DNA from 3 places in the Lysinibacillus sp. FSL K6-4013 genome. Region 2 is predicted to be linked to each of the others. Evidence: a T-box and tRNA genes for the amino acid it is inferred to sense, from the RefSeq annotation. Region 2 holds a T-box; the other regions hold tRNA genes.
What was found. The T-box of region 2 lies ahead of alaS (alanine--tRNA ligase). A T-box ahead of a tRNA ligase gene usually reads a tRNA of that ligase, here a tRNA-Ala.
Positions count from the first base shown of each region.

Region 1: it encodes a tRNA-Ala, which carries the amino acid that the T-box ahead of alaS (alanine--tRNA ligase) is inferred to sense. The anticodon was not compared.
Region 3: it encodes a tRNA-Ala, which carries the amino acid that the T-box ahead of alaS (alanine--tRNA ligase) is inferred to sense. The anticodon was not compared.

Region 1 is NZ_CP152031.1:3,559,959-3,569,678, forward strand. Features, by position in the region: gene MHB39_RS17505 (TraR/DksA C4-type zinc finger protein) at 1-189, opposite strand, end outside; gene MHB39_RS17510 (MerR family transcriptional regulator) at 268-1,026, opposite strand; gene MHB39_RS17515 (diaminopropionate ammonia-lyase) at 1,169-2,383, opposite strand; gene MHB39_RS17520 (iron-siderophore ABC transporter substrate-binding protein) at 2,520-3,515, opposite strand; gene MHB39_RS17525 (iron ABC transporter permease) at 3,660-4,661, shown strand; gene MHB39_RS17530 (iron ABC transporter permease) at 4,661-5,716, shown strand; gene MHB39_RS17535 (ABC transporter ATP-binding protein) at 5,732-6,526, shown strand; tRNA gene MHB39_RS17540 (tRNA-Glu) at 6,666-6,737, opposite strand; tRNA gene MHB39_RS17545 (tRNA-Ser) at 6,740-6,830, opposite strand; tRNA gene MHB39_RS17550 (tRNA-Asn) at 6,842-6,918, opposite strand; tRNA gene MHB39_RS17555 (tRNA-Ile) at 6,923-6,999, opposite strand; tRNA gene MHB39_RS17560 (tRNA-Gly) at 7,001-7,074, opposite strand; tRNA gene MHB39_RS17565 (tRNA-Phe) at 7,080-7,155, opposite strand; tRNA gene MHB39_RS17570 (tRNA-Asp) at 7,214-7,289, opposite strand; tRNA gene MHB39_RS17575 (tRNA-Met) at 7,293-7,367, opposite strand; tRNA gene MHB39_RS17580 (tRNA-Ser) at 7,421-7,513, opposite strand; tRNA gene MHB39_RS17585 (tRNA-Ile) at 7,529-7,605, opposite strand; tRNA gene MHB39_RS17590 (tRNA-Met) at 7,613-7,686, opposite strand; tRNA gene MHB39_RS17595 (tRNA-Ala) at 7,715-7,790, opposite strand; tRNA gene MHB39_RS17600 (tRNA-Pro) at 7,805-7,881, opposite strand; tRNA gene MHB39_RS17605 (tRNA-Arg) at 7,891-7,967, opposite strand; tRNA gene MHB39_RS17610 (tRNA-Leu) at 7,977-8,065, opposite strand; tRNA gene MHB39_RS17615 (tRNA-Gly) at 8,071-8,145, opposite strand; tRNA gene MHB39_RS17620 (tRNA-Leu) at 8,181-8,265, opposite strand; tRNA gene MHB39_RS17625 (tRNA-Lys) at 8,283-8,358, opposite strand; tRNA gene MHB39_RS17630 (tRNA-Thr) at 8,366-8,441, opposite strand; tRNA gene MHB39_RS17635 (tRNA-Val) at 8,445-8,520, opposite strand; rRNA gene rrf (5S ribosomal RNA) at 8,531-8,646, opposite strand; gene MHB39_RS17645 (cysteine desulfurase family protein) at 8,925-9,720, opposite strand, start outside.
Region 2 is NZ_CP152031.1:3,174,578-3,184,297, forward strand. Features, by position in the region: gene MHB39_RS15735 (U32 family peptidase) at 1-508, opposite strand, end outside; gene MHB39_RS15740 (peptidase U32 family protein) at 523-1,455, opposite strand; gene MHB39_RS15745 (O-methyltransferase) at 1,461-2,093, opposite strand; gene mltG (endolytic transglycosylase MltG) at 2,380-3,507, opposite strand; gene MHB39_RS15755 (DUF1292 domain-containing protein) at 3,657-4,184, opposite strand; gene MHB39_RS15760 (DUF1292 domain-containing protein) at 4,476-4,784, opposite strand; gene ruvX (Holliday junction resolvase RuvX) at 4,803-5,219, opposite strand; gene MHB39_RS15770 (IreB family regulatory phosphoprotein) at 5,222-5,488, opposite strand; gene alaS (alanine--tRNA ligase) at 5,577-8,237, opposite strand; T-box leader at 8,326-8,542, opposite strand; gene MHB39_RS15780 (magnesium transporter CorA family protein) at 8,611-9,576, opposite strand.
Region 3 is NZ_CP152031.1:3,574,371-3,584,090, forward strand. Features, by position in the region: gene MHB39_RS17665 (IS1182 family transposase) at 1-702, shown strand, start outside; gene MHB39_RS17670 (VOC family protein) at 915-1,331, shown strand; tRNA gene MHB39_RS17675 (tRNA-Glu) at 1,391-1,462, opposite strand; tRNA gene MHB39_RS17680 (tRNA-Ser) at 1,465-1,555, opposite strand; tRNA gene MHB39_RS17685 (tRNA-Asn) at 1,567-1,643, opposite strand; tRNA gene MHB39_RS17690 (tRNA-Ile) at 1,648-1,724, opposite strand; tRNA gene MHB39_RS17695 (tRNA-Gly) at 1,726-1,799, opposite strand; tRNA gene MHB39_RS17700 (tRNA-Phe) at 1,805-1,880, opposite strand; tRNA gene MHB39_RS17705 (tRNA-Asp) at 1,939-2,014, opposite strand; tRNA gene MHB39_RS17710 (tRNA-Met) at 2,018-2,092, opposite strand; tRNA gene MHB39_RS17715 (tRNA-Ser) at 2,146-2,238, opposite strand; tRNA gene MHB39_RS17720 (tRNA-Ile) at 2,254-2,330, opposite strand; tRNA gene MHB39_RS17725 (tRNA-Met) at 2,338-2,411, opposite strand; tRNA gene MHB39_RS17730 (tRNA-Ala) at 2,440-2,515, opposite strand; tRNA gene MHB39_RS17735 (tRNA-Pro) at 2,530-2,606, opposite strand; tRNA gene MHB39_RS17740 (tRNA-Arg) at 2,616-2,692, opposite strand; tRNA gene MHB39_RS17745 (tRNA-Leu) at 2,702-2,790, opposite strand; tRNA gene MHB39_RS17750 (tRNA-Gly) at 2,796-2,870, opposite strand; tRNA gene MHB39_RS17755 (tRNA-Leu) at 2,906-2,990, opposite strand; tRNA gene MHB39_RS17760 (tRNA-Lys) at 3,008-3,083, opposite strand; tRNA gene MHB39_RS17765 (tRNA-Thr) at 3,091-3,166, opposite strand; tRNA gene MHB39_RS17770 (tRNA-Val) at 3,170-3,245, opposite strand; rRNA gene rrf (5S ribosomal RNA) at 3,256-3,371, opposite strand; rRNA gene MHB39_RS17780 (23S ribosomal RNA) at 3,562-6,489, opposite strand; rRNA gene MHB39_RS17785 (16S ribosomal RNA) at 6,672-8,224, opposite strand; gene MHB39_RS17790 (DMT family transporter) at 8,496-9,395, opposite strand; gene MHB39_RS17795 (MgtC/SapB family protein) at 9,529-9,720, shown strand, end outside.

The sequences.
Region 1 (9,720 bases), 390 kb from region 2:
ACCACGATGCTCATCTATAGCCATTTCTGTAAGCTGATCCGTTAAATCACTAGCATTGTCTGCTGGATGATTATCATAATTTGATAGTTCTGTCGCTTGTGGTCGCTCTGATTGCTCTATTCGTTGTTCTATTTCTTGTAATTCTTGCTCTAGTTGTCTTTTTAATTGTTGCATTACTTGTTGATTCACAATAATCTCCTCCTCATGCTTTCATTTTTTCCTAATTTACGATTTCTAAAACATGTCAGCATAAGGAAGACCTATCTATTAACTTGTATAAGCTATAATCGCGTCATGTAAAAATTGCGCTGCTCCTGTTTCACCACGCTCATCATAATAAGCTGTAAAACGATCATCAGCAATATACATTTGTGCCAGCCCTGCATGTGCCTCCTTGGAATACTCTTTCCACGTAAAGTTCAGCCAGCGTTTATGCAACTCTGCAACTTCCATTGCAATGTCACTTGTAGGATCTCCAAGTTTCATTGCCTCTGCTAAGCGTTCAAACATTTGCTGTTCTAGCTGTTGCATCGCTTCATATTGTTGCTCCGTCATGTTCATAAGCTTAGCATTGGATGCATCCACTGTTTCATTCCCATATTTCTCACGGATTTCTTTGCCGTACTGCTTTTCGTTATTCTCAATTAACTTTTCTTTAAAGCCTTTAAATTTTTCTTCATTAGACATTGGTTGTTCCTCCTCAATGGATTGTATTGTTTTTTCTACTGTCTGTAAGATCGTTTCCAACTGCTCTTTGCGTTGAAGCAAAGCAGCTCTATGTGTTTTGAGCGCCTCAGCATGCTGAAAGTTTGGTGCTTGAATAATAGCCTGAATTGTCGCTAATTTCATATCCAAAGCACGGTAAAATAAAATCTGCTGCAACATATCGACCTCCCATTGGCCATAAAATCGATAACCTGCCTCATTGGTTCTTGCTGGTTTCAGCAATCCAATTTCATCATAATAACGCAATGTTCTTGTACTAACACCCGATAGTTGAGCAAGCTCCTGAATGGTATATTCCATCTCATCACCTCCACTAATGCTACTGTAAGCTTTGACGCAACGTTAAGGTCAAGAGCAAAATAAAAAAATTTAATTAAACTTAATTATACTTTCAATTCCTTTTACAAAAGTAAAAATAGCAAACTAGTAAATCACTAGTTTGCTATTGATTCGCATATTTCCCATGCCATACTATTTGTTGATAACTCTCTTTATCTGTATCACCCTCTGTATTAATAAACAGCACCCTCGCCTGTTCATTTAGGTGCAAGGCTTGTTTTAATTCTTGATATTGATCATTTACCATTATTTCATAAAAGCAACCAAATGGCGCCGCTCCTGATTCACCTGCTATAATGCGAGTGTCTGTAGCTAAAGGATTTCCTAGAACGCGCATACCTGTTGCTGCTATTTCTTCCTCACAGGAGATACTTATTTTTGTGTAGGCTTTTAAGATTTGCCAAGCCTGTGGATTCGGTTCACCACAAGCAAGACCTGCCATTATAGTTTGCATCTCCCCACCAACAGTGACAAATTGATCTGTATTTTTCTTAAAGCTTTCATAATAGCAATTAGCGACATGTGGCTCAACCAAGACAAATGTAATTTCTTGCTCATAGAATTGTTGTAAAAATGCTACAACCGATCCTGCAAAGGACCCAACACCAGCTTGCAAAAATACATGTGTTGGGGCTTGCTGAATCTGTTCAACAATCTCCTGTACAAGGGTTGTGTACCCTTGCATAATCCATAATGGAATTTCATCATAGCCCTCCCACATTGTATCCTGAATCAATACCCAACCATTTTCTAGTGCAAGCTGTGAGGTATAACGAACAGTATCGTCATAATTCATTGTCGTAATTTCAGCAAAAGCCCCTTCATTTTTAATATGCTGTAGACGCTCAGCCGCGCTGCCAGCTGGCATATATATTCGCGCTTGAAAACCCAGTTCTCTGGCTGCCCATGCCACACCACGACCATGATTACCATCTGTCGTTGAAATAAATGTTAAATTGCCTACTTGCGCTCTTACTTCTGGAGATTTTAACTGTTCAAACGATAGCTCCTCTATATTCCTCCCAAGCTTATTGGCAACATATTGCGCAATTGCATAAATACCGCCTAAAACTTTAAAGGCATTTAAACCAAATCGATAAGATTCATCTTTAACGAAGATCTTTTCTACATCCATACATGAAGCAAGTGCATCAAGTTGATGGAGAGGTGTCTTCTCAAATTGATCATATGTACGCTGAAACTGACTAACCCTCTTTACTTGGTCCAGTGAGAAAAAGGGAAGTATTGCTGTTGCTTGTTTTACATTGTCTTGCTCTAAATAATGCTGATTATAAACCCACCTTAATTTTTCGTTCATCGATATCCCCCCTCAATTTACGGTCAATATCTACATCATAGTCTATCTAACTTTAAAGTACCAGGAGAGTATATATTAGGAAGTAAAAAAACTATACATTCATCGAACACCGATAAATGTATAGTTTATGAGAAAATTATTTAACAAAGATTTCTTCCACTTGATCTAGCATAATATTCGCAGCTAAAATGCCTCCAGCCGTATTCCAAATGACATCATCCACTTTATGTGCATTGCCTTTTTGGACAGCCGTTAGGTTTTTCCATAGTGGGTCTTGTGTCCACTCTTGTTCAGTTGCTAATGCTGAGTCATCACCTGTTGGCATGTACGTGAAGTAGAAAATAACATCCCCATCCATTTGAGGGATCGCTTCTTTCCCTACTTCAATCGCTAAGTTTCCTAGTTTTGCATTATCTTTAAATAAATCTGCTTGCGCTGCAACACGTTTAAATCCTAAAGCATCAAAAATCACACCTGAGAATGAATCTGTGTAATAGATACGAGATTTATCAGCCATAAAGCGTACAAATGAAACTTCTTGGTTTGTTTGTTCTCCAAGTTCTTCTTTCAGTGCTTGTAGCTTATCTTCGTAAGCTTTTAGCACTTCTTCACCTTTTGTTTCTTGGTTTACTGCTTTTGCGTATAATTTAAAATTCTCTTTCCAGTCACCGCGTAATGTATCAGAAAATACAGTTGGAGCAATTTTGCTAAGTTTAGCATAATCTTTTTCTTGTCGTAATTTATTGCCAATGATTAAATCTGGCTTCAAAGAAGCTATTTTTTCGATATTAATTTCATGTTCAATACCGACAACCTCCACACCTTCCATTTGATCCTTAATGTGATCATACCATGGATCGCCTGTCCAAGATTGTACCGCACCTACTGGTTTAATTCCTAGAGCTAATAATGCTTCTGTTCCCTCATTAGTTAAAACAACAATACGTTTTGGTGTGTCTTTTACTTCAGTTGTCCCCATTGCATGGTCAACACTGTAAGCATTGCTTTCTTTTGTACTTTCTTCTTTGGTATCATCCTTAGAAGTACCGCAAGCTGCCAGAACAAAAATAGCAACCACAGCCAGCAAAACTAATAGTTTTTGAAATGCTTTTTGCACCTTTTCTTCCTCCATTGTATATGATAAAATGTTTAAGCATATCAGACGAGAATGAAAATCACTTTCATTTGTCTGAGAACGATATTAATCGTATTGGATGTATCTATCAATGTCAATAACTAATTTAATAATTTCCCAAGAAAAGAGTACACGTTAAATATGATATTACAAAATAATTATTCCAAGATGATTGCTTTACTAGTAGGAGTTTTACTATTACTTCTTTGTATGGGGATCAGTATTGTGTACGGTTATGCAAATACCTCTATTCAAACTACGTATGAATCTTTTAAACAATTTAACAATTCAAATGAGCATCTTATTATTCAAAATGTTCGAATTCCAAGAGCTCTTATAGCCAGTTGCGTTGGTGCTTCGTTAGCCATTACAGGCGTGCTTATGCAGACCTTAACGAAAAATCCATTAGCCTCTCCTGGAATTTTGGGCATTAATGCAGGAGCAGGCTTTGCTGTTGTTTTTGCTATGATTTTTTTCCACATTTCAAGCTTGCAATCTTTTGCATGGATTGCATTTCTTGGTGCAGCAATCGCTGCATTATCCGTTTATGGGATTAGTTTCTCAGGTAGAGATGCTGTTACTCCAGTGAAAATAACTTTAGCTGGTGCTGCCATTAGTGCCCTATTTGCATCATTTACACAAGGTTTACTCGCTACAAATGAAGCAGAGCTTGATCAAGTTTTGTTTTGGTTAGCAGGCTCTGTACAAGGTAGAAAACTTGAAATTTTACTTTCTGTTCTACCTTATTTAGTAATTGGGTGGATTGCTGCTCTCATCATTTCCCCTAAAATGAATATTCTCGCTCTAGGTGATGATGTAGCAAGAGGTCTTGGTTTACGTTTAGGACTTATGAAGATATTAGTAGGTCTTATTGTTATTTTTTTAGCTGGTGGAGCAGTTGCAATTGCTGGCCCCATTGGTTTTATAGGGATTGTCGTTCCCCATTTTGCGCGCAAGTTTGTCGGCACCGATCATCGATGGCTTATTCCTATGGCTGCTTTACTTGGGGGGATCCTTTTATTGCTGGCTGATGTTGCGGCTCGTTATATTATCATGCCTCAAGAAGTTCCAGTAGGAGTCATGACAGCTATGATTGGCACACCATTCTTTATTTACCTTGCGCGAAAAGGTGGAAAAAAATAATGAAACATGTAAAAACAATTCGTCTACTTCAACAAAAAATTTCATTTTTATTAGATGTACAAGCTATAAAAAAATTAATAGTGATTTGCCTACTAGCTCTTGCTGTTTTCTTTCTTAGTGCATCATTTGGTGATTCATTCATCAATCCATTAAAAGTTTTACAAGCTTTTTTTGGTTACGGCTCAGATTTTGATCAACTGATCATTATTGATTTTCGAATGCCTCGAATTTTCATGGCTTTGTTTGCTGGAATGGCATTAGCCGTAGCAGGTGCAGTTTTACAAGGAATCATTAAAAATCCACTTGCCTCACCTGATATAATCGGCATATCTGCTGGTGGTGGGGCAGCGGTTGTTGGTTTCTTAGCCATTTTCAGTGATTCCAATCACTCTTTAACTGTTAGTATAGAATGGTTGCCATTAGCAGGATTTACAGGGGCTACTATCGTCGGATGTATAGTTTACCTATTTGCTTGGAAAGATGGTGTCACACCACATCGTCTTGTCTTAATCGGTATTAGCGTGTCGGCATTCATGCAAGCAATTACTACAATGCTAATGATTATCGGCCCAATTTATCAAGCAAGTGAAGCGAATAAGTGGATTACCGGGAGTGTCAAAAGTGCAGATTGGGATCAAGTACAAATCGTTGTTCCTTTGATCATCATGCTTCTACTTATCACTTTATTTATCACACGACAGTTAAATGTTCAAGAATTAGGTGATGATACAGCATCAAGCCTAGGGCAATCTGTCCAAAAAACTCGCCTTTATTTAATTCTATTATGCTCCAGTCTTGTAGCGAGTGCTATAGCATTTGCTGGCGCCATTGGGTTTGTAGGATTAATGGCTCCTCATATCGCACGACGCATCGTTGGTTCATCATTCGGTGTACTTATTCCAGCATCCGCAGCAATTGGTGCATTACTTGTAATGGTTGCAGATATTATAGGTCGCACAGCATTTAGCCCATTAGAAGTACCCGCAGGCGTCTTTACTGCTGCCATCGGTGCACCTTATTTTATCTATTTATTATTTAGAAACCCAAATAAATAAAGGAGTCTATACTACATGACTGAATCTTTATTAACCAAATCCCTAACATTAAGTTATGGTGATTTCAATATTATCGAAGATCTCAATTTATCTATTCCTTTGAATGAAATTACTGTATTAATTGGAGCGAATGGCTGTGGTAAATCCACACTCTTGCGCTCCATTGCTCGATTATTAAAACCTAAAAAAGGCTCCGTTTTATTAAATGGTGAGGATATTTTTAAATTATCAACTAAACAAGTGGCTAAAAACCTCTCTATTCTTCCCCAATCTCCTGTTGCACCAGAAGGCTTAACTGTCTTACAACTTGTAAAACAAGGCCGCTACCCTTACCAAAATTGGCGTCAACAATGGACTGAAAAGGATGAAGAAATCGTTTTAAACGCTTTAAAAGCTACAGGTACCGAGCATTTACAAGATAGACCAGTAGACGAGCTATCAGGAGGACAACGTCAACGTGCTTGGATTGCTATGACACTTGCTCAAGATACAGATATCATTCTTTTAGACGAGCCTACGACATACTTAGATTTAACCCATCAAATAGACGTATTAGATTTACTATATGACTTAAACCAACAGCAAAAGCGAACAATTATTATGGTATTACATGATATTAATCTTGCATGTCGCTATGCCGATCATATTATTACAGTGCGTGACCGTGGTGTCTACCGTCAAGGGAAACCAGAAGAAATTATGACAACTGATTTAGTTAGTCATGTGTTTGACCTTGATTGCCAAATGACGGCAGATCCCATATTTGGTACACCTCTTTGCATTCCATATGGAAAAGGACGAAAAATTTAATCGCTAATTTGAAAAACAACAAGCCTACACAGAATGATTAATCTGTGTAGGCTTTCATTTAATAGAGGTATGTTATTAATCTAAGTATCTAGTAAATTAAAAAGTGCAGTAGATGTAAATTCATCTACTGCACTTAGTATGACCCGTACGGGATTCGAACCCGTGTTACCGCCGTGAAAGGGCGGTGTCTTAACCACTTGACCAACGGGCCCATGGCGGAGAAGGAGGGATTTGAACCCTCGCGCCGGTTACCCGACCTACACCCTTAGCAGGGGCGCCTCTTCAGCCTCTTGAGTACTTCCCCAAAATAAAAAATGGCTCCGAAGGCAGGACTCGAACCTGCGACAACCTGATTAACAGTCAGGTGCTACTACCAACTGAGCTACTTCGGAATAATGGTGGGCCTAAATGGACTCGAACCATCGACCTCACGCTTATCAGGCGTGCGCTCTAACCAGCTGAGCTATAGGCCCTTGGAGCGGGTGATGGGAATCGAACCCACGACATCAGCTTGGAAGGCTGAGGTTTTACCATTAAACTACACCCGCATAAATGGTGGGTCAGGACGGAATCGAACCGCCGACACTTAGAGCTTCAATCTAATGCTCTACCAACTGAGCTACTGACCCATTTCGTCCATGCTAAGCTTGCTCACTCTTTTGCTTCTCATGACTTTGATTTTAAAAATGGCGGTCCCGACCGGGATCGAACCGGCGATCTCCTGCGTGACAGGCAGGCATGTTAACCGCTACACCACGGGACCTTTTGGTTGCGGGGGCCGGATTTGAACCAACGACCTTCGGGTTATGAGCCCGACGAGCTACCACTGCTCCACCCCGCGATAATTTTATGCTGTTTCGAGTTTTTAAAGCACCATTTATAAAAATTTAAAACTGGAGGAGGTAGAGGGATTCGAACCCCCGCGCGGTGTTACCCGCCTGTCGGTTTTCAAGACCGATCCCTTCAGCCAGACTTGGGTATACCTCCGTTACAATATATAAATGGTGGACCTTGCAGGACTCGAACCTGCGACCGGACGGTTATGAGCCGTCTGCTCTAACCAACTGAGCTAAAGGTCCTTTAAGATGGCGGCAGAGGGGATCGAACCCCCGACCTTACGGGTATGAACCGTACGCTCTAGCCAGCTGAGCTACGCCGCCAGGATCTTTATACTGGTTAATTTACTTATGGTGGAGCCTAGCGGGATCGAACCGCTGACCTCCTGCGTGCAAGGCAGGCGCTCTCCCAGCTGAGCTAAGGCCCCATAATTTTTGGAAATGGTCGGGAAGACAGGATTCGAACCTGCGACCCCTTGGTCCCAAACCAAGTGCTCTACCAAGCTGAGCTACTTCCCGTTGTTCTTTTGGCGCGCCCGACAGGAGTCGAACCCATAACCTTCTGATCCGTAGTCAGACGCTCTATCCAATTGAGCTACGGGCGCATTTAAAAATGGTGCCGAGGACCGGAATCGAACCGGTACGGTAGTCACCTACCGCAGGATTTTAAGTCCTGTGCGTCTGCCAGTTCCGCCACCCCGGCACATTTGGAGCGGAAGACGAGGTTCGAACTCGCGACCCCCACCTTGGCAAGGTGGTGTTCTACCACTGAACTACTTCCGCATGTGCATAAGTTTTTTATCTGGCAATGAAAATAATGGTGCGGGTGAAGGGAGTCGAACCCCCACGCCTTGCGGCGCTAGATCCTAAGTCTAGTGCGTCTGCCAATTCCGCCACACCCGCTTATTATTATTTCTAAATGGTGAGCCATGAAGGACTCGAACCTTCGACCCTCTGATTAAAAGTCAGATGCTCTACCAACTGAGCTAATGGCTCGAAAAAATGGTGCCGGCTATAGGAATCGAACCCACGACCTACTGATTACAAGTCAGTTGCTCTACCTGCTGAGCTAAACCGGCATATGGTGGAGGATGACGGGCTCGAACCGCCGACCCTCTGCTTGTAAGGCAGATGCTCTCCCAGCTGAGCTAATCCTCCTGGGTGTTATGCCTAGCGACGTCCTACTCTCACAGGGGGAAGCCCCCAACTACCATCGGCGCTAAAGAGCTTAACTTCCGTGTTCGGTATGGGAACGGGTGTGACCTCTTTGCCATCATCACTAGACTTTGTTATGTATCTTGTTTTGAAGTTGTTTACCTGTCCTTCAAGACAAGAATTATTGTATAACGTTTTCTAACATTGTGCAATACTTTTTTATAAAAAAAAGAAATTATTACTTTTAAAAGATATTTTTGTTAAGTAAGAGAAAATATTGCCCTGCAAAATATTATAGCAATTGTTGATTCAAAAGAAAACATTTATTTTATTTCACCTATATTCTTAGCTTATAATCTATTTCAAAACAAGTGAAGAATATAGATAATCCTTCACTCGTCCTCTCATTAAATATTTGCAAGCTCTCTTTTTAATTTTGCAATATCATCAAGTGTAGTAGAAGGACCAAAAGATATTCTAAAAAATTGGCGTGCCGCTTCAAAAGAAAAACCCATTGATAGAATGGCCTTTGTTCCAGATTCACTATGAATATCACATGCACTACCTGTAGAGATACAGATTCCCGCCTCATTTAACTTTAAAAGAACATATTGCCCCTCTACTTTCTCCATCATTACCCCACAAATATTAGGTAGTTGCTGTTTACACTCAACGATCTGACATGTTTCAGGTAAGTTATTTTCGAAATAATTTCTTAAAGTTTCATAATGTTGCAATTCATATTGATAGTTTTCAATTGCCGCCGCAAAGGCCACGATTGCAGGAGTATCTAATGTCCCTCCTCTGAGCCCCCTCTCATGTGTCACACCTGGTGTTAATGCAGGTACTCGGATTGCGGGGTTAATATATATGGCCCCACATCCCTTTGGCCCACCTATTTTATGAGCCGAGATGGTAATTGCATCTGCTCCTTTTGGTATAGCTAGTTTGCCAAATGATTGTACACAATCAACATGACAGAAAATATTTGATTTTCTTGCTATCTCTACGATTTTCTCCACGGGCAGGATAGAACCAATTTCAGAATTGACATGTTGAATGGTAATTAAAGCAGTATCTTCACGGATTGCTTGTTGCAATTGCCTCAGATCAACGCAGCCATCCCTCTGCAAAGGTAATTTTGTTACAGTAAAGCCCTTTTTCTCAAGTGTATTCAAAGCTGCGTGCACTGAGGTATGCTCA
Region 2 (9,720 bases):
TTTCTTCTCCGCCCACTTCACGTGCTAATACAACACGATGTAAACCTTCTTCTTTCCAGTACTGCACGGCCTTCCAGTTGGACAATGATTGCTGAGTAGAAAGGTGAATTTCAAGCTTAGGTGCTGCTGTACGACATGTTTCAATAATGAGCGGGTCTGCTACAATAATACCAGTTACGCCCACTGATTCAATATCCTTTAAATAACGCTCTAAGCCATCCATATTTTCATTGTGGGCAAAAATATTTGTTGTTACATATATTTTCGCACCATATTGATTGGCAAATTCTACACCTTCACGCATCTCTTCAATTGAAAAGTTATCCGCATTCGATCGTAGACCAAACTCTCGCCCACCGATAAATACAGCATCTGCTCCGTAATGGACAGCTATTTTTAATTTCTCTAAACTACCAGCTGGTGCAAGTAGCTCTGGTTTTTTAGTAATGACACGTTTACCGTTGACAATCTCACGGATTTTGTCATTTTGCTCTAACGCTAATGCCATGTTATTGTCCCCTCCTAGTAAACTGTTTCCTTGAAGATAAAGCCAGTATCTAATGGTCTAATAGCTGGTTGAATATCTTCAATTTTTGCTAATAAATCGTCTTTTATTTCTTCATATGCCTCTTCTGATTCGTCAAAATACGTATCGATTGCTTTTCGATAAGCTTCTGTTACCACGACTACATAGTCTGGCGCTTGAAGTACACCTTCAATTTTCAGAGCATCGATGCCACCTTCAAATAATTCGCCTAGTTCATCAATAATACACATATCATTTGGACTGAAAATATGTGTACCATTTACATCTTCATATATTGGATATTTATTATTTCGTTCATCATCATGTAGGAACATATTACGATTTTCCTGGCGATTTTCAATAGCCATTACTTTATCTTGATATAAGAAATAATGGCCGAGTAATGGACGTTTTGATTGGAACATACATGTCATGCCATGTACTTGTACTTCAATTTCCATTTCGGTATTTTCTTTAATTTCTAATACTTCATCAAGAGAAAGCTCACGCGCTAACACTGCACGCGTTGCACCACGTTTCCCCCAGTAATTAGCCGTAAACCAGTTTGTAGCTGTCGTTTCTGGATTCCAATGTAACGGAATCGTAACACCTTGCTCTCTACGAATAATGAGAACCGCTGGATCACCGTAGATTAAACGGTCCACACCGATACGTTGCATTTCATTTAAATAATCAGCAAGTGCCTCTAGCTTCTCATTATGGAAAAGTGCATTGACTGCAACATATACCTTTTTACCCGCTTCATGAATAAGCTTTGTCGCTTCTTCTACTTCTTCAACGGAGAACTCTCCTGCTAGACGTAGACCAAATTGTTGTTCACCAATAACAAAAGCATCTGCTCCAGCGACTAAAAGTGCTTTTATATGTTCTAATGATTGTGGTGTCACAAGCAATTCTGGTTTTTTCATAGTAGTCACCTCTTCAAACATAGTAATAAACCATCACCGACTGGTAAAAAAGCACTTGTATAATCTGGGTGCTGCATAATCCAATCCGTGAAGTTTTTTAAATTGCGAATCATTGTTCGCTTACGACGTGGAACATCCTTCAACTCTAAATCAGACAAACCATGCATGTACATATTATCGATATACAATACCCCACCTGATTTTACTAAAGGTGCATATTTTTCAAAAAAGCGTTGGTATTGTCCCTTCGCAGCATCAATAAAGACCGCATCGAATGTTGTGTTAATGGCCTCGTCATCCACTTCTAAAGCGTCACCCTCAATGACCGTAATTCGATCGGATACAGTCGACCGTTTAATATAGGCTTTTGCCCTTGCTACACGATCTTGATCACGTTCAATTGTAACAATTTGGACATAAGGCAATGCCTCTGCCATACGAATAGCAGAGTAACCAATTGCTGTACCTATCTCTAAAATTTTTGACGGATTTTGAATACGCAACAGTTGATTTAATGCATCAATACCTGCCAGCTGCATGATCGGTACGTGATGCTCCTCCGCAAATGCTTCCATTTCTAAAAGCAATTCATTACGTGGCTGTATAAATGATTGTATATATGCATCTGATAATTCCATTGTTTCCACCCTCATTTAAAAGGCAACGAGCGTTTGCCGTTGTCTGTACTTCATCATTTATCAACAAAAAGAAAAAGACCAAACGTGATGTCTTGGTACTTTGCCATACAAAAATGAGCAATTGCTTCGATATGCTCAAACAATTGCCACCACGCATATTTGTCCCGCATAAATGAACGGATTGATCAAAAATCACACTTTATAATAGCATGAAAATAGAAGGAAAGCTATTTTTCTTTCCTTCTATCCATCTGTTTGCTATATGATTTTTGCTCTTCCTATACGTTTACTCTTCTTTTCGTAAATATTTTTCTACCTTCTGCAAATGCTCATCATAGGTTTTTGAGAAGTGGTTGACACCCTCTTTATCTGCTAGGAAGTAGAAATAATCTGTTTGACTTGGATTTAATGATGCCTCAATCGAAGTTTTACCTGCACCTGCTATTGGACCAGGTGGTAGACCTTTATTTTTGTAAGTGTTATAGGCATTATCCACTTCTAAATCTTCATATAGAACACGATCCTTGTGATCACCCAGTGCATAGAGCACGGTTGGGTCTGTTTGGAGTGGCATCCCTTCATTGATTCGATTATAGAAGACACTTGCAATAGTCTCTCGATCCGTTTGAGCAGTCGCTTCTTCTTCCAATAATGAAGCAAATGTTAATAGCTGATGTACGGACATTTGTTTTTCAGCTAAAACATCACTATAGTTCTTCACCACATTGTTCATGGCTGCTACCATCTCTTCTACAATCGCTTGTAAAGATGGTTTTTCTTCATAATAAGAATACGTAGCTGGATATAAATAGCCCTCTAAGTCATAGCGAATGTTGTCAGCTAAAACAGCCTCTGTAACTAGCTCAGGATAATTAGCCATCATTTGTTGAACAAATGTGTCACTCGTCACAAGATCCATAAATTCTTTTTGTGTGTACGGTGTTTTCTTTTCAATCACTTTCCCAATTTGTTCAAGTGTTAAGCCTTCTGGGACTGTCATCGTAAAGACAGGCTTACGATATACCTTCCCTGTTTTCAAGCTTTCAATGAGTTCATCAAATGTCATTGCCTGTGTTAAATCATAATTTCCCGCTTGAAATTGTGATTCATTTTTAAATTTTGCATAGTATTTAAAAACACGTGCATCTTTTATGACACCTTTTTTCTCTAGTAGTGTTGAAATGGAGGACAAACTAGAGCCAATTGGTACTTCTACCGCAATTGTTTTCGTTGCATTAGGGTCCAGTGGTTTTAAAGCACCTTTTACATAATTGTACCCAAATAAACCAACAACCCCAATTATTAGTACGAAAACAATGGCAATAAGTGCGACGATTTTTCTCACGATCTTTACCTCAGATTTTCTTTCTTGCATTTTTGAAAACATTTCTTGTTTTTTAGAACCGTTATCCACGGGTTTCCCCCCTATCACTATTCAATATCATACTAGAAATCAACTTTCACGACAAACAGAAATCGACAATTCAGGAGAAATTACATATGTAAAAAATCTGCCAACAACTTTCGTTAGCAGATTTTTGAGCATTCTAGAAATAGTTCATTCTATAAAGTGTTTAATACTTCTTCTACAAATTCCCATTCTTCATCTGACTCAATCGGGTATAGCTCTTCAATTTGACCTTCATTTCCAGCTATATATTGGGCAGCAAAAATATCACGCTCATCAATCGGTTCTTCTGTTGCTGGCACATATAATACATACGATTTACCGAAATGCTCAGATGAAAACGTATGAATGACTTCGCACACTTGATCTTTTCCTTCTTCATCCGTCACAGTAATTAGCTGTGGTTCTTCTTCAAATTCATCTAGTAATGTTAATACCACTTCATTAATCATTTCCCATTCTGCATCTGTTTCAACAGGCTGTAAATTGGTCATCTCACCTGTATTATCATCGTAATCAAAAGTCATCGCCGAAAGGTCTCCTGGGATTTCTTGACCTGTTTCATCTACAAGGGAAAATAACACATAGGACTTGTCCTCCGCATCAAAGGTAAAGACCACACGACACTGCTGTTCCTTACCATCTTTCCCAATGATCATAAATTCTTGCGTTTCTTCATTCATACAGTTTCCTCCTTTATGACAATTTGATGTCATTTATTAAATCGTTTTTTGAGGTTAGGCACTTTTTAGATAGCTTCTCCAATTTTTGAGCGGTTTTCCCTGTTTAGGAGCGCTTTTTCTCTACTTTTGAGCGGGTTCTCACATTCTTAGAGCACTTTCACTCTATTTCTGAGCGAATCCCCTCACTTTATGAGCAGGTCCCAACAATTCTTCTACATATAGAAGAGTGTCAATAAAAAAGGAACAAGGACTGCAAGCTGCGATCCTTGTTCCAAGCTTTGAGTTAGAAGTTTAGTCTTCGTATTCATCCTCTAAAGCGTTTAAAACGTCCTCTACCATATCCCACTCTGCTTCAGTTTCGATTGGTGTTAATTCACCATCTTCACCATTTTCAGATGGTACAAATGAAGATACGAAGATTTCAACGGAGCCATCTTCGTCTTCCTCTGCGCCTACCATTGAGTAAAATACATATGATTTGCCAAACTCTGGAGATTCATGAACGTGAATCACTTCACAAAGCTGCTCGTTTCCGTTCTCGTCAATCACTGTAATGTGTTGAACATGTAGTTCTTCTTCATGGTTATGCTCGTGTGCCATGCATTGTCACCTCATCAATTAATTTTTGCTATCTAAGTAGCCTTGTAAAATCATCACAGCTGCCATTTTATCAATGACCTGCTTGCGCTTTTTGCGACTCACGTCCGCTTCGATCAGCATACGTTCTGCAGCCATCGTCGTTAAACGTTCATCCCATAACTTGACGGGTAGTGAAAATGTTTCTTCCAACAACTTTTTATAGTTCTCGGATGCTTCACCACGCGGTCCTACCGTATTATTCATGTTTTTTGGGTATCCTACAACAAATTCTGTTATAGTATATTCCTTTACTAGCTCGGCGATACGGTCAATACCGAACTCACCATTAGCCTCATCAATTTTTACGGTTTCAATACCTTGGGCGGTCCAACCAAGTGCATCACTTACAGCAACACCCACAGTTTTTGACCCAACGTCTAATCCCATAATTCTCATTTCTAGTCCTCGTTATTCTTTTTAATATAAAATTTAACAAGCTCCTCTAGAATTTCGTCACGCTCAAGCTTGCGAATTAAATTACGAGCATCCTGATGGCGAGGAATATACGCCGGATCACCAGAAAGTAAGTAACCAACAATCTGATTGATAGGGTTATATCCCTTTTCCTCTAATGAAGAATGAACTTTCAACATTACCTGCTTGACTTCCTGTTCCATTGATTCTTCTGGAAAATTAAATTTCATCGTTTGATCAAATGAACTCATGACCAGCACCTCGCTTTCAGAAATAAGGAGATGTGCAAACAAGCTCATCTCCAATTTCTCTTTATTATAACATGTTTTGGTGAATTAATTAAATGGATTTAACATAATCATACACAGAAAGTAGTGCTTCATCAAGTTTTGATGCATCTTTTGCACCTGCCATCGCCATATCTGGACGACCGCCACCTTTACCACCACATGCTTCTGCAACCATTTTCACAATATTCCCCGCATGGTAATTGCCACCAACTAATTCTTTTGAAACGCCAGCACATAACATAACTTTTTCACCATCAACTGCTCCAAGAACAATGACTGCTTTTGGCATCTTCGCTTTCAGGTCATCCATCATTTGACGAAGTTGATTGTTATCCTTCGCTTCCACTTTTGTAGATAGCACTGTTACATCTCCAATTGTTTGAGCGGCATCCACAACTGCCCCTGCCTGTGCATTGGCAATTTTTTGAGATAATGCTTCGTTTTCACGTTGTAATTCTTTGTAGTCGGCTTGTAATGCCTGTACTTTTGTGACAATATCTTTCGCATTTGCTTTTAGTAATGCTGCTGCATCATTTAATAATGCTTCTTCTTCTTTTACTGCTTCATAAGCCACTTTTCCTGTAACAGCTTCAATACGACGAGTACCTGCACCGATACCACCTTCTGAAACAATTTTGAAGAAGCCAATTTCAGAAGAGCGTTTAACATGGATACCACCACATAGCTCAATTGAATAATCTCCAATTGATACTACACGTACAACATCTCCATATTTTTCACCGAATAATGCCATAGCACCCATTGCTTTTGCTTCATCAATGCCTTTTTCTTCAATAACGACCTCTATATCATCCCACACTTTTTCATTTACAATACGTTCAATTTGTTGTAATTCTTCTTTTGTAACTTGACCAAAGTGAGAGAAGTCAAAGCGTAAACGATCAGGGCCTACATATGATCCAGCTTGGTTCACATGATCGCCTAGCACATCTTTTAATGCACGTTGCATAATATGTGTCGCTGTATGGTTTTTAATGATTAAATTACGATCATCACGATTGACCACTGCTTGCACTGCATCTTCCACATGCATTTCACCAGATTCAACTACTACCGTATGAAGCGGTTGACCATTCGGTGCTTTTTGAACATCTTTTACAATAGCCGTAAAGCTATCATTTGAAATTGTCCCACTATCGGCAATTTGGCCACCCATTTCAGCGTAGAATGGTGTCTTCGCTAAAATAACCAATGCTTCTTGACCTTCTGAAGCGACTTTTGCTACTTGACCATTGACGATCATTGCAGCGATTTCAGTACTAGCTGTTAACGTATCATAGCCAACAAATTCACTTTCCACCGTTAAGTTTGCTAATACTTCATTCTGTACTTGCATAGAGTCAACATCTTGACGAGCAGCACGCGCACGTTCACGTTGTTCTTCCATTGCTGCCTCAAAACCTTCATGATCTACTTTCATGCCTACTTCTTCTGCATATTCTTCCGTTAACTCGATTGGGAATCCGTAAGTATCATATAAACGGAAAGCATCTGCTCCTGGAATGTAATCATGACCGGCTGCTTTTTGAGATTCCACTACTTCATTAAAGATAGTCAAACCACCATCTAATGTTTCATGGAAACGAATTTCTTCATTTTTAATGACACGTTGAATAAATTCGCATTTCTCCGTAACTTCTGGATAGAAGTCTTCCATAATTTTACCCACAGTTGGTACAAGTTCAAACATAAATGGTTTTTCAATACCAATTTGTTTAGCATAACGAACAGCACGTCGTAGTAAGCGGCGTAATACATAGCCACGGCCTTCGTTTGATGGCAGGGCACCATCGCCTATTGCAAATGCTACTGTACGGATATGATCTGCAATCACTTTAAATGGTGTATTAATATCTTCTTCTGAGCCAAAGATTTCATTTAAATCTACTTCACCAGGACGCTTATATTTACGGTTGGCAAATTCCTCGATTTTTTCAATGATTGGCATGAATAAATCTGTATCAAAGTTCGTTGGTACATTTTGAACGACTGATACAATACGCTCTAAGCCCATACCTGTATCAATATTTTGCTTTGGTAGTGGCGTGTAAGTACCGTCAGGATTATGGTTAAATTGAGAGAACACAAGATTCCAAATTTCAAGATAACGCTCATTTTCCCCACCTGGATACATTTCAGGATCATTCTCATCTGAGCCGTATTCTACACCGCGATCATAAAAAATCTCAGAGTTTGGACCAGATGGACCTTCTCCGATATCCCAGAAGTTTCCTTCTAAACGAATTAAACGTTCTTCTGGAATACCAATCTCCTGATGCCAAACATCATATGCTTCCTGATCTTCTGGGTGAATCGTAATGGATAATAACGCTGGATCAAAGCCCATCCATTTTTTATCTGTCAAAAATTCCCAAGCGTAATGAATTGCTTCTTTTTTAAAGTAGTCACCAATAGAGAAATTTCCTAACATTTCAAAGAATGTATGGTGTCGAGCTGTTTTCCCAACGTTTTCAATATCGTTGGTACGAATCGATTTTTGTGCATTTGTAATACGTGGATTATCAGGAATAATACGTCCATCGAAATATGGTTTCAATGTTGCAACACCTGAGTTGATCCAAAGGAGTGATGGGTCATTTATCGGCACAAGTGGTGCTGATGGCTCATGATGATGCCCCTTTTCTTTAAAAAATTCCAAATACATACGGCGAATATCTACTGCTTTCATTGGATAAATTCCTCCTATTTAATATTGTAAAATCACGATACGAATCCTGCGATTTACCGAAGAAAATAAAAAAAGCCCTCATCCCCAAAAAAGGGACGAGGACTTGTCATTAGTCTCGCGGTACCACCCTAGTTGTAAGTAAAAATTTTTACTTACCTCTTTAGCACTTGTAACGTCAGTGAACGGCAGGGATTAGCTGCACTCTGGAGTAGCTTTCGGCATTTGCTGCTGTGAGGATTTTTTCAGCCTAGAAATCCCTTTCTTGTCCACACACAAATACGTACTTTTTCCATCATCGTTTTTACTTTTTCTATCGAAAATTATAAAAAAAATCTATTGCGCTGTCAATTAGTACTAGTATGACTAACACAAACTAAGCAATCATTTTTTTGAAATATGCCCACATACCCCACGTGAAAATGACTAAAAAGGCGCTGATAGCAATAGTTGTATAGGGTGAATCCTGATAAGGTAAAGGTACATTCATACCAAAAAAGCTAGTAATTACAGATAGCGGCAACATAATTGTCGAAATGACCGTTAATAAATTCAGCTTTTCAATAGATTTACCACTGATTATTGAAAAATACGTATCAAGCGTGCTGTTAACTAAATCGCGGTAAGTCTCTGTAGAGTCGACAATCCGTTCTAGATGGTCATTCAAATCTTTATAGAATGGAATATTTTCTTCTTGAATATCAAATTTCCACTGGCCATTGGCTGTTGAAAAAATTCTTCTTTGTGGCATTATGGCCTGACGAATTAAAATAATTGTCCGCTTCAGTGCAAGAAATTCCTCAGTCACCACTTTCGGTTGATAATCATAAATCTCTTCTTCCAGTTCATCTATACGTGCTCGAATTCGTTCTAATACGGGGAAGTATTCGTCTGTAATTCCATCAATAATGGTATGCAATAAAAAATCAGTACCCTTTTCCAAATATTTTGGACTATTGATACAAACATTCTCCATGTTGCCTAGCCATTGCAACTTTTGTTTATGCACAGTCACAATATAGTTTGGACCCATAAAAATATTTAATTCAACGGTTGTAATTTCATTGTTACTTTTTTCATTATAGATTGGTGCATGAAGCACAAAAAATTTATAATCACCATAACTATCCATTTTCGGACGTGAGCCCTCATGTAAGCAATCCTCCACAGCTAGTGGATGAAAGCCAAATACATCTGCTATATTATTCAATTCATTATAACTATACGCATATAAATCTACCCATAATAAGTCTCCGTTATGAATAGGAAGTTGGAAATCCATCATATTGAAATCATGTTGGACTGTCTTGCTGCCGCTATTATAATAGTGGATTTTAATCATTGCATTTCACCTCGTGTTTTGTTATTGAGGGAAACAAAAGGTCATCCTTTATCACCTTTTGTCTGCGTCGGTGATCAGAAATCGATGACTTTTTATGTGTTTCCGTTTGCCTAAATGATACTTATTCGGTTCAGGACTACTATC
Region 3 (9,720 bases), 400 kb from region 2:
GAACATCGTATTGTCGATACATTACATGGATTTATTATTGCCTCTGAAATCACAGCAGCAAATAGACCTGGACATCAAATTTTACCTCAGCAGCTGAATCAATTGCATGAACTATTTCAGCAGTATGCGAAAGAAATTACATTAGATGCTGGCTATTATAATGCACAATGTGCGAATGAGCTCTTTAAACGAGGCTTTTTTGTCTCCATACCTTATAAAAGAAGCCAGACAAAAGAACATCCAAGCTGTCGGCGTCATCAATTCAAAAAGTTAAACGAAACGACGTATGCTTGTCCAATGGGCGTACCGTTTCGTTATACAACATCAACGCGCAAAGGCTATCACGAATTTAAAGCATCAAAAGGAAGCTGCAAAAACTGCCCGTACGCTTTAAACGAAAAAGACCGTATTTTAAGGCTTTCTATTCATCAAAAAACCTATGATCGTCTAAGAGAAATGAGATTATCATGGAAAGGGAAAATTTTAAAAACTGTCCGACCACAAACGATTGAACTAAGCTTTGCCCATAGCAAAGAATACCACGGTCTCCGTTATGCCAGATACCGTGGTATACCCAAAGTAAAAACACAAGTTTTGATGATCGCACTCATTCAAAACTTTAAGAAATGGACCAAGCTCCGTTCACTAAAACAAGTTGGACTCCATCTCACATATAAAATTATAGAAGATTCTTTTGAATAATTCAAAAAATCCCTGTGGAAATTCACAGGGATTTCATTGACAGGGTTGTTTTTCAACAACGTGAAACAGAAAGGTTATAAGACATAACCTTTCTGTTTTTGTTGATATAACACCCGCTTTCAATAGTGCTAATGGCTTCCATTTTCGTCTGCATTGCTATAATTGACAAGCCTTTATGCCCCATGATACTGTCAATTTGGAGGTGATACTAAATGGCTTTTCAATCGAAAAATATCTTTATCAATTTACCAGTAAAAGATCTAAACAAATCCATTCGTTTTTTTAAGGAATTAGGTTTTGAGTTCAATCAACAATTTAGTGATGAAACAACAGCCTCAATGATTATTAATGAGAATATCTTTGTTTTGATAATGGTTGAAGAACGATTTAAAGGATTTAGTAAGAAAGAAATTACAGATACTACTACTTCTGCAGAAGCAATCTTATGTCTTTCTGCCGAAAATCGAGAACAAGTAGATCAATTAGTGAATAAGGCACTTGCCTCTGGTGGTAAACCTTATAGTGAACCACAAGATCATGGATTTATGTATGGTTGGGGCTTTCAGGATGTAGACGGGCACATCTGGGAAGTAGTTTATATGGATGAAAATGCATTGAATCAAGAGTAAATTTTGTATCTATGAATATAAAAAAACAGTAGATGCATTTGCATCTACTGTTTTTAGTATGACCCGTACGGGATTCGAACCCGTGTTACCGCCGTGAAAGGGCGGTGTCTTAACCACTTGACCAACGGGCCCATGGCGGAGAAGGAGGGATTTGAACCCTCGCGCCGGTTACCCGACCTACACCCTTAGCAGGGGCGCCTCTTCAGCCTCTTGAGTACTTCCCCAAAATAAAAAATGGCTCCGAAGGCAGGACTCGAACCTGCGACAACCTGATTAACAGTCAGGTGCTACTACCAACTGAGCTACTTCGGAATAATGGTGGGCCTAAATGGACTCGAACCATCGACCTCACGCTTATCAGGCGTGCGCTCTAACCAGCTGAGCTATAGGCCCTTGGAGCGGGTGATGGGAATCGAACCCACGACATCAGCTTGGAAGGCTGAGGTTTTACCATTAAACTACACCCGCATAAATGGTGGGTCAGGACGGAATCGAACCGCCGACACTTAGAGCTTCAATCTAATGCTCTACCAACTGAGCTACTGACCCATTTCGTCCATGCTAAGCTTGCTCACTCTTTTGCTTCTCATGACTTTGATTTTAAAAATGGCGGTCCCGACCGGGATCGAACCGGCGATCTCCTGCGTGACAGGCAGGCATGTTAACCGCTACACCACGGGACCTTTTGGTTGCGGGGGCCGGATTTGAACCAACGACCTTCGGGTTATGAGCCCGACGAGCTACCACTGCTCCACCCCGCGATAATTTTATGCTGTTTCGAGTTTTTAAAGCACCATTTATAAAAATTTAAAACTGGAGGAGGTAGAGGGATTCGAACCCCCGCGCGGTGTTACCCGCCTGTCGGTTTTCAAGACCGATCCCTTCAGCCAGACTTGGGTATACCTCCGTTACAATATATAAATGGTGGACCTTGCAGGACTCGAACCTGCGACCGGACGGTTATGAGCCGTCTGCTCTAACCAACTGAGCTAAAGGTCCTTTAAGATGGCGGCAGAGGGGATCGAACCCCCGACCTTACGGGTATGAACCGTACGCTCTAGCCAGCTGAGCTACGCCGCCAGGATCTTTATACTGGTTAATTTACTTATGGTGGAGCCTAGCGGGATCGAACCGCTGACCTCCTGCGTGCAAGGCAGGCGCTCTCCCAGCTGAGCTAAGGCCCCATAATTTTTGGAAATGGTCGGGAAGACAGGATTCGAACCTGCGACCCCTTGGTCCCAAACCAAGTGCTCTACCAAGCTGAGCTACTTCCCGTTGTTCTTTTGGCGCGCCCGACAGGAGTCGAACCCATAACCTTCTGATCCGTAGTCAGACGCTCTATCCAATTGAGCTACGGGCGCATTTAAAAATGGTGCCGAGGACCGGAATCGAACCGGTACGGTAGTCACCTACCGCAGGATTTTAAGTCCTGTGCGTCTGCCAGTTCCGCCACCCCGGCACATTTGGAGCGGAAGACGAGGTTCGAACTCGCGACCCCCACCTTGGCAAGGTGGTGTTCTACCACTGAACTACTTCCGCATGTGCATAAGTTTTTTATCTGGCAATGAAAATAATGGTGCGGGTGAAGGGAGTCGAACCCCCACGCCTTGCGGCGCTAGATCCTAAGTCTAGTGCGTCTGCCAATTCCGCCACACCCGCTTATTATTATTTCTAAATGGTGAGCCATGAAGGACTCGAACCTTCGACCCTCTGATTAAAAGTCAGATGCTCTACCAACTGAGCTAATGGCTCGAAAAAATGGTGCCGGCTATAGGAATCGAACCCACGACCTACTGATTACAAGTCAGTTGCTCTACCTGCTGAGCTAAACCGGCATATGGTGGAGGATGACGGGCTCGAACCGCCGACCCTCTGCTTGTAAGGCAGATGCTCTCCCAGCTGAGCTAATCCTCCTGGGTGTTATGCCTAGCGACGTCCTACTCTCACAGGGGGAAGCCCCCAACTACCATCGGCGCTAAAGAGCTTAACTTCCGTGTTCGGTATGGGAACGGGTGTGACCTCTTTGCCATCATCACTAGACTTATTCGACCTCCAATACACGGCGTATTACTGCGTCAGCTGCTCTCGTTCAATCAGTCACGTAATAAGTACGCTCCTTCAATCACTTGTTTGCTTCCTTGTACTACTTGCGTCTTGAAGCTCTCTTTTTTTGTTGAAAGAATTGTTCTTTCAAAACTGGATAAACGGTGCATTGAATGCTTCAAACATATTGGTTAAGTCCTCGATCGATTAGTATTCGTCAGCTCCATGTGTCACCACACTTCCACCTCGAACCTATCTACCTCATCGTCTTTGAGGGATCTTACTTACTTGCGTAATGGGAAATCTCATCTTGAGGGGGGCTTCATGCTTAGATGCTTTCAGCACTTATCCCGTCCACACATAGCTACCCAGCGATGCCTTTGGCAAGACAACTGGTACACCAGCGGTGTGTCCATCCCGGTCCTCTCGTACTAAGGACAGCTCCTCTCAAATTTCCTACGCCCACGACGGATAGGGACCGAACTGTCTCACGACGTTCTGAACCCAGCTCGCGTACCGCTTTAATGGGCGAACAGCCCAACCCTTGGGACCGACTACAGCCCCAGGATGCGATGAGCCGACATCGAGGTGCCAAACCTCCCCGTCGATGTGGACTCTTGGGGGAGATAAGCCTGTTATCCCCGGGGTAGCTTTTATCCGTTGAGCGATGGCCCTTCCATGCGGAACCACCGGATCACTAAGCCCGTCTTTCGACCCTGCTCGACTTGTAGGTCTCGCAGTCAAGCTCCCTTGTGCCTTTACACTCTACGAATGATTTCCAACCATTCTGAGGGAACCTTTGGGCGCCTCCGTTACCTTTTAGGAGGCGACCGCCCCAGTCAAACTGTCCGCCTGACACTGTCTCCTGCCCCGCTAAGGGGCATGGGTTAGAATTTCAATACAACCAGGGTAGTATCCCACCGACGCCTCCTTCGAAGCTGGCGCTCCGAGATCTCTGGCTCCTACCTATCCTGTACAAGTTGTACCAAAATTCAATATCAGGCTACAGTAAAGCTCCACGGGGTCTTTCCGTCCTGTCGCGGGTAACCTGCATCTTCACAGGTACTATAATTTCACCGAGTCTCTCGTTGAGACAGTGCCCAGATCGTTACGCCTTTCGTGCGGGTCGGAACTTACCCGACAAGGAATTTCGCTACCTTAGGACCGTTATAGTTACGGCCGCCGTTTACTGGGGCTTCAATTCGCAGCTTCGCTTGCGCTAACCACTCCTCTTAACCTTCCAGCACCGGGCAGGCGTCAGCCCCTATACGTCACCTTACGGTTTTGCAGAGACCTGTGTTTTTGCTAAACAGTCGCCTGGGCCTATTCACTGCGGCTCTCATGCGCTTGCACGCTCAAGAGCACCCCTTCTCCCGAAGTTACGGGGTCATTTTGCCGAGTTCCTTAACGAGAGTTCTCTCGCACACCTTAGGATTCTCTCCTCGACTACCTGTGTCGGTTTGCGGTACGGGCACCTCTCACCTCGATAGAGGCTTTTCTTGGCAGTGTGAAATCAGGAACTTCGTCCATACGGACTCGCCATCACAGCTCAACGTTACAGTGTGCGGATTTGCCTACACACACGCCTTACTGCTTGGACGCGCACAACCAACGGCGCGCTTACCCTATCCTACTGCGTCCCCCCATTTCTCAAACGGTGAGGAGGTGGTACAGGAATATCAACCTGTTGTCCATCGCCTACGCCTATCGGCCTCGGCTTAGGTCCCGACTAACCCTGAGCGGACGAGCCTTCCTCAGGAAACCTTAGTCATACGGTGGACGGGATTCTCACCCGTCTTTCGCTACTCATACCGGCATTCTCACTTCTAAGCGCTCCACCAGTCCTTCCGGTCTGACTTCAACGCACTTAGAACGCTCTCCTACCACTGACATCGTAGATGTCAATCCACAGCTTCGGTGAATCGTTTAGCCCCGATACATTTTCGGCGCAGCGTCACTCGACCAGTGAGCTATTACGCACTCTTTAAATGATGGCTGCTTCTAAGCCAACATCCTGGTTGTCTGTGCAACGCCACATCCTTTTCCACTTAACGATTACTTTGGGACCTTAGCTGGTGGTCTGGGCTGTTTCCCTTTTGACTACGGATCTTATCACTCGCAGTCTGACTCCCGTGTATAAATATCTGGCATTCGGAGTTTGTCTGAATTCGGTAAACCGGGATGGCCCCCTAGTCCAAACAGTGCTCTACCTCCAGTATTCTCATCACGAGGCTAGCCCTAAAGCTATTTCGGAGAGAACCAGCTATCTCCAAGTTCGATTGGAATTTCTCCGCTACCCACACCTCATCCCCGCACTTTTCAACGTGCGTGGGTTCGGGCCTCCAGTAAGTGTTACCTCACCTTCACCCTGGACATGGGTAGATCACCTGGTTTCGGGTCTACGACCACGTACTACATCGCCCTATTCAGACTCGCTTTCGCTGCGGCTCCGCCTTCTAAAGCTTAACCTTGCACGTAATCGTAACTCGCCGGTTCATTCTACAAAAGGCACGCTATCACCCATTAACGGGCTCTAACTACTTGTAGGCACACGGTTTCAGGATCTCTTTCACTCCCCTTCCGGGGTGCTTTTCACCTTTCCCTCACGGTACTGGTTCACTATCGGTCACTAGGTAGTATTTAGCCTTGGGAGATGGTCCTCCCGGATTCCGACGGAATTTCACGTGTTCCGCCGTACTCAGGATCCACTCAGGAGAGAACGAACTTTCGACTACAGGGCTTTTACCTGCTCTGGCGGACCTTTCCAAGTCGCTTCATCTAACTCGCTCTTTTGTAACTCCGTATAGAGTGTCCTACAACCCCAAGAGGCAAGCCTCTTGGTTTGGGCTCTTCCCGTTTCGCTCGCCGCTACTCAGGGAATCGATTTTTCTTTCTCTTCCTCCAGGTACTTAGATGTTTCAGTTCCCTGGGTCTGCCTTCAAGACGCTATGTATTCACGTCAAGATACTACGCGATTAAACGTAGTGGGTTCCCCCATTCGGAAATCTCCGGATCAAAGCTCACTTACAGCTCCCCGAAGCATATCGGTGTTAGTGCCGTCCTTCTTCGGCTCCTAGTGCCAAGGCATTCGCCGTGCGCCCTTAATAACTTAACCAAGTTATTAAGCCTATAAAAAAACTTAAAAAATAAATGTGTTTGTTACAATTTCAATGTCGTTTTATCCAGTTTTCAAAGAACAAGTTTTGAAGTATTTCATTCAGAAAGAATGAACCTTCAAAACTGAACGCAAAACGTAATCTTACAAACCCAAGGTTTGTATTCCGAAATAATCCTTAGAAAGGAGGTGATCCAGCCGCACCTTCCGATACGGCTACCTTGTTACGACTTCACCCCAATCATCTATCCCACCTTCGGCGGCTGGCTCCAAAAGGTTACCTCACCGACTTCGGGTGTTACAAACTCTCGTGGTGTGACGGGCGGTGTGTACAAGGCCCGGGAACGTATTCACCGCGGCATGCTGATCCGCGATTACTAGCGATTCCGGCTTCATGTAGGCGAGTTGCAGCCTACAATCCGAACTGAGAACGACTTTATCGGATTAGCTCCCTCTCGCGAGTTGGCAACCGTTTGTATCGTCCATTGTAGCACGTGTGTAGCCCAGGTCATAAGGGGCATGATGATTTGACGTCATCCCCACCTTCCTCCGGTTTGTCACCGGCAGTCACCTTAGAGTGCCCAACTAAATGATGGCAACTAAGATCAAGGGTTGCGCTCGTTGCGGGACTTAACCCAACATCTCACGACACGAGCTGACGACAACCATGCACCACCTGTCACCGTTGCCCCCGAAGGGGAAACTATATCTCTACAGTGGTCAACGGGATGTCAAGACCTGGTAAGGTTCTTCGCGTTGCTTCGAATTAAACCACATGCTCCACCGCTTGTGCGGGCCCCCGTCAATTCCTTTGAGTTTCAGTCTTGCGACCGTACTCCCCAGGCGGAGTGCTTAATGCGTTAGCTGCAGCACTAAGGGGCGGAAACCCCCTAACACTTAGCACTCATCGTTTACGGCGTGGACTACCAGGGTATCTAATCCTGTTTGCTCCCCACGCTTTCGCGCCTCAGCGTCAGTTACAGACCAGAAAGTCGCCTTCGCCACTGGTGTTCCTCCAAATCTCTACGCATTTCACCGCTACACTTGGAATTCCACTTTCCTCTTCTGCACTCAAGTCCCCCAGTTTCCAATGACCCTCCACGGTTGAGCCGTGGGCTTTCACATCAGACTTAAAGGACCGCCTGCGCGCGCTTTACGCCCAATAATTCCGGACAACGCTTGCCACCTACGTATTACCGCGGCTGCTGGCACGTAGTTAGCCGTGGCTTTCTAATAAGGTACCGTCAAGGTACAGCCAGTTACTACTGTACTTGTTCTTCCCTTACAACAGAGTTTTACGATCCGAAAACCTTCTTCACTCACGCGGCGTTGCTCCATCAGGCTTTCGCCCATTGTGGAAGATTCCCTACTGCTGCCTCCCGTAGGAGTCTGGGCCGTGTCTCAGTCCCAGTGTGGCCGATCACCCTCTCAGGTCGGCTACGCATCGTCGCCTTGGTGAGCCGTTACCTCACCAACTAGCTAATGCGCCGCGGGCCCATCCTATAGCGACAGCGAGATGCCGTCTTTCAGTCTCTTGCCATGAAGCAAAAGAGATTATTCGGTATTAGCCCCGGTTTCCCGGAGTTATCCCAAACTATAGGGTAGGTTGCCCACGTGTTACTCACCCGTCCGCCGCTAACGTCAAAGGAGCAAGCTCCTTTTCTGTTCGCTCGACTTGCATGTATTAGGCACGCCGCCAGCGTTCGTCCTGAGCCAGGATCAAACTCTCCATAAAAGAAATTTGATTAGCTCAAATTGTTTTGCTGGCATCATGTTTGATGTCCAAAATTGTGTTTTGTTCACTAGCTAAGCTAGCTACTTAAAACTTTATTGATTACGTTTTGCTTGTTCAGTTTTCAAGGTTCATTTTTATTTAAGTCGTTTTCAGCGACTTTATTATCTTATCTCATTCTCAACTAGAAGTCAACAACTTTTTAAAAACTTTATTTTCAAGCGTTCCTTCTTGTTAAGGACAAGTAATAATATATAATATAGCATTTAAAAAATCAAGCATTTTTCATAAAAAAATTAAAAATCTTTTTAATATCTATTACAAACAATAGAATTCCTGCTAATACAATCGATCCACCAATGATTTGTGTCATGATTAAATACTCTTTAAATATCACCAAAGCTAAAAGAGCAGCTCCTACAGGCTCAAATAATATAGCTATTGAAACAACATTCGTACTAACATATTTAATAGACCAATTAAACAAAGTATGACCAAGTAAATTTGGTATTAATGCTAATAAGATAAACCATATCCAATCCATCGAAGAGTATGGTCCAAAAGATTCCCCTTTAACCAATACATATATAAATAAAGTAATGGTACTCACAACATATACAACCATCGTATAGGTTACCAAGGATAATCTCTTACGTACGTCCTGTCCTAATAAAAAATAGGCAGTTGCTAGTGCACAAGCAATGAGTGCTAGTACATCTCCATAAAAGGCTGTTCCACTTACATTAAAATCGCCCCAACCAATTAAAACACTTCCTATTATTGCAATCGATCCTGCTATGATTGTTTTCATCGTTATTTTCTCTTTAAAGAAGAAGTATGTGCCCACAAATGCAAACAACGGTTGTAGCGTTACTAAAACTGTTGAACTTGCTACTGAAGTATAGTTGAGTGATTCAAACCATAATATAAAATGAAATGCTAAAAAAATCCCCGCAACGGAAGAAAATAGCCAATCACGTCTTTTTAAGGTTATTAACTCCTTTGTATATCCTCTTAAAAACAATGGCGCCATGATTAAAACGGAAAATAGCATGCGATAAAATGCTATAATTCCCGCTTCCGCCGATGCTAATTTCACAAAAATAGCTGACATCGATACTGAAATTACACCAATTACAATTGGGATGTATGGATGAATTCTTGGCTGTTCCATAAAACCCCACCTCCCTGAAAAAATACTTATATGTCCTTACCTCCATGTTGTACAATACAAAAAAGTGATGCACATATAATAATGACAGTTTGCATATCTCTTAGCAATACGAAATATCAATGGAGGGTCGTGTATGGAAACATTATTGGAAAATATGATTACATATGAAGTTGGCATAAAATTAGTTATTGCAGCCACATTAAGTTTAGTAATCGGTATCGAAAGGGAATTAAAGAAAAAACCAGTTGGATTAAAAACAAGTTTAGTGATTGCTACTTTCAGCTGCTTATTAACGATTATCTCCATTGAAACAGCCTACTCAACC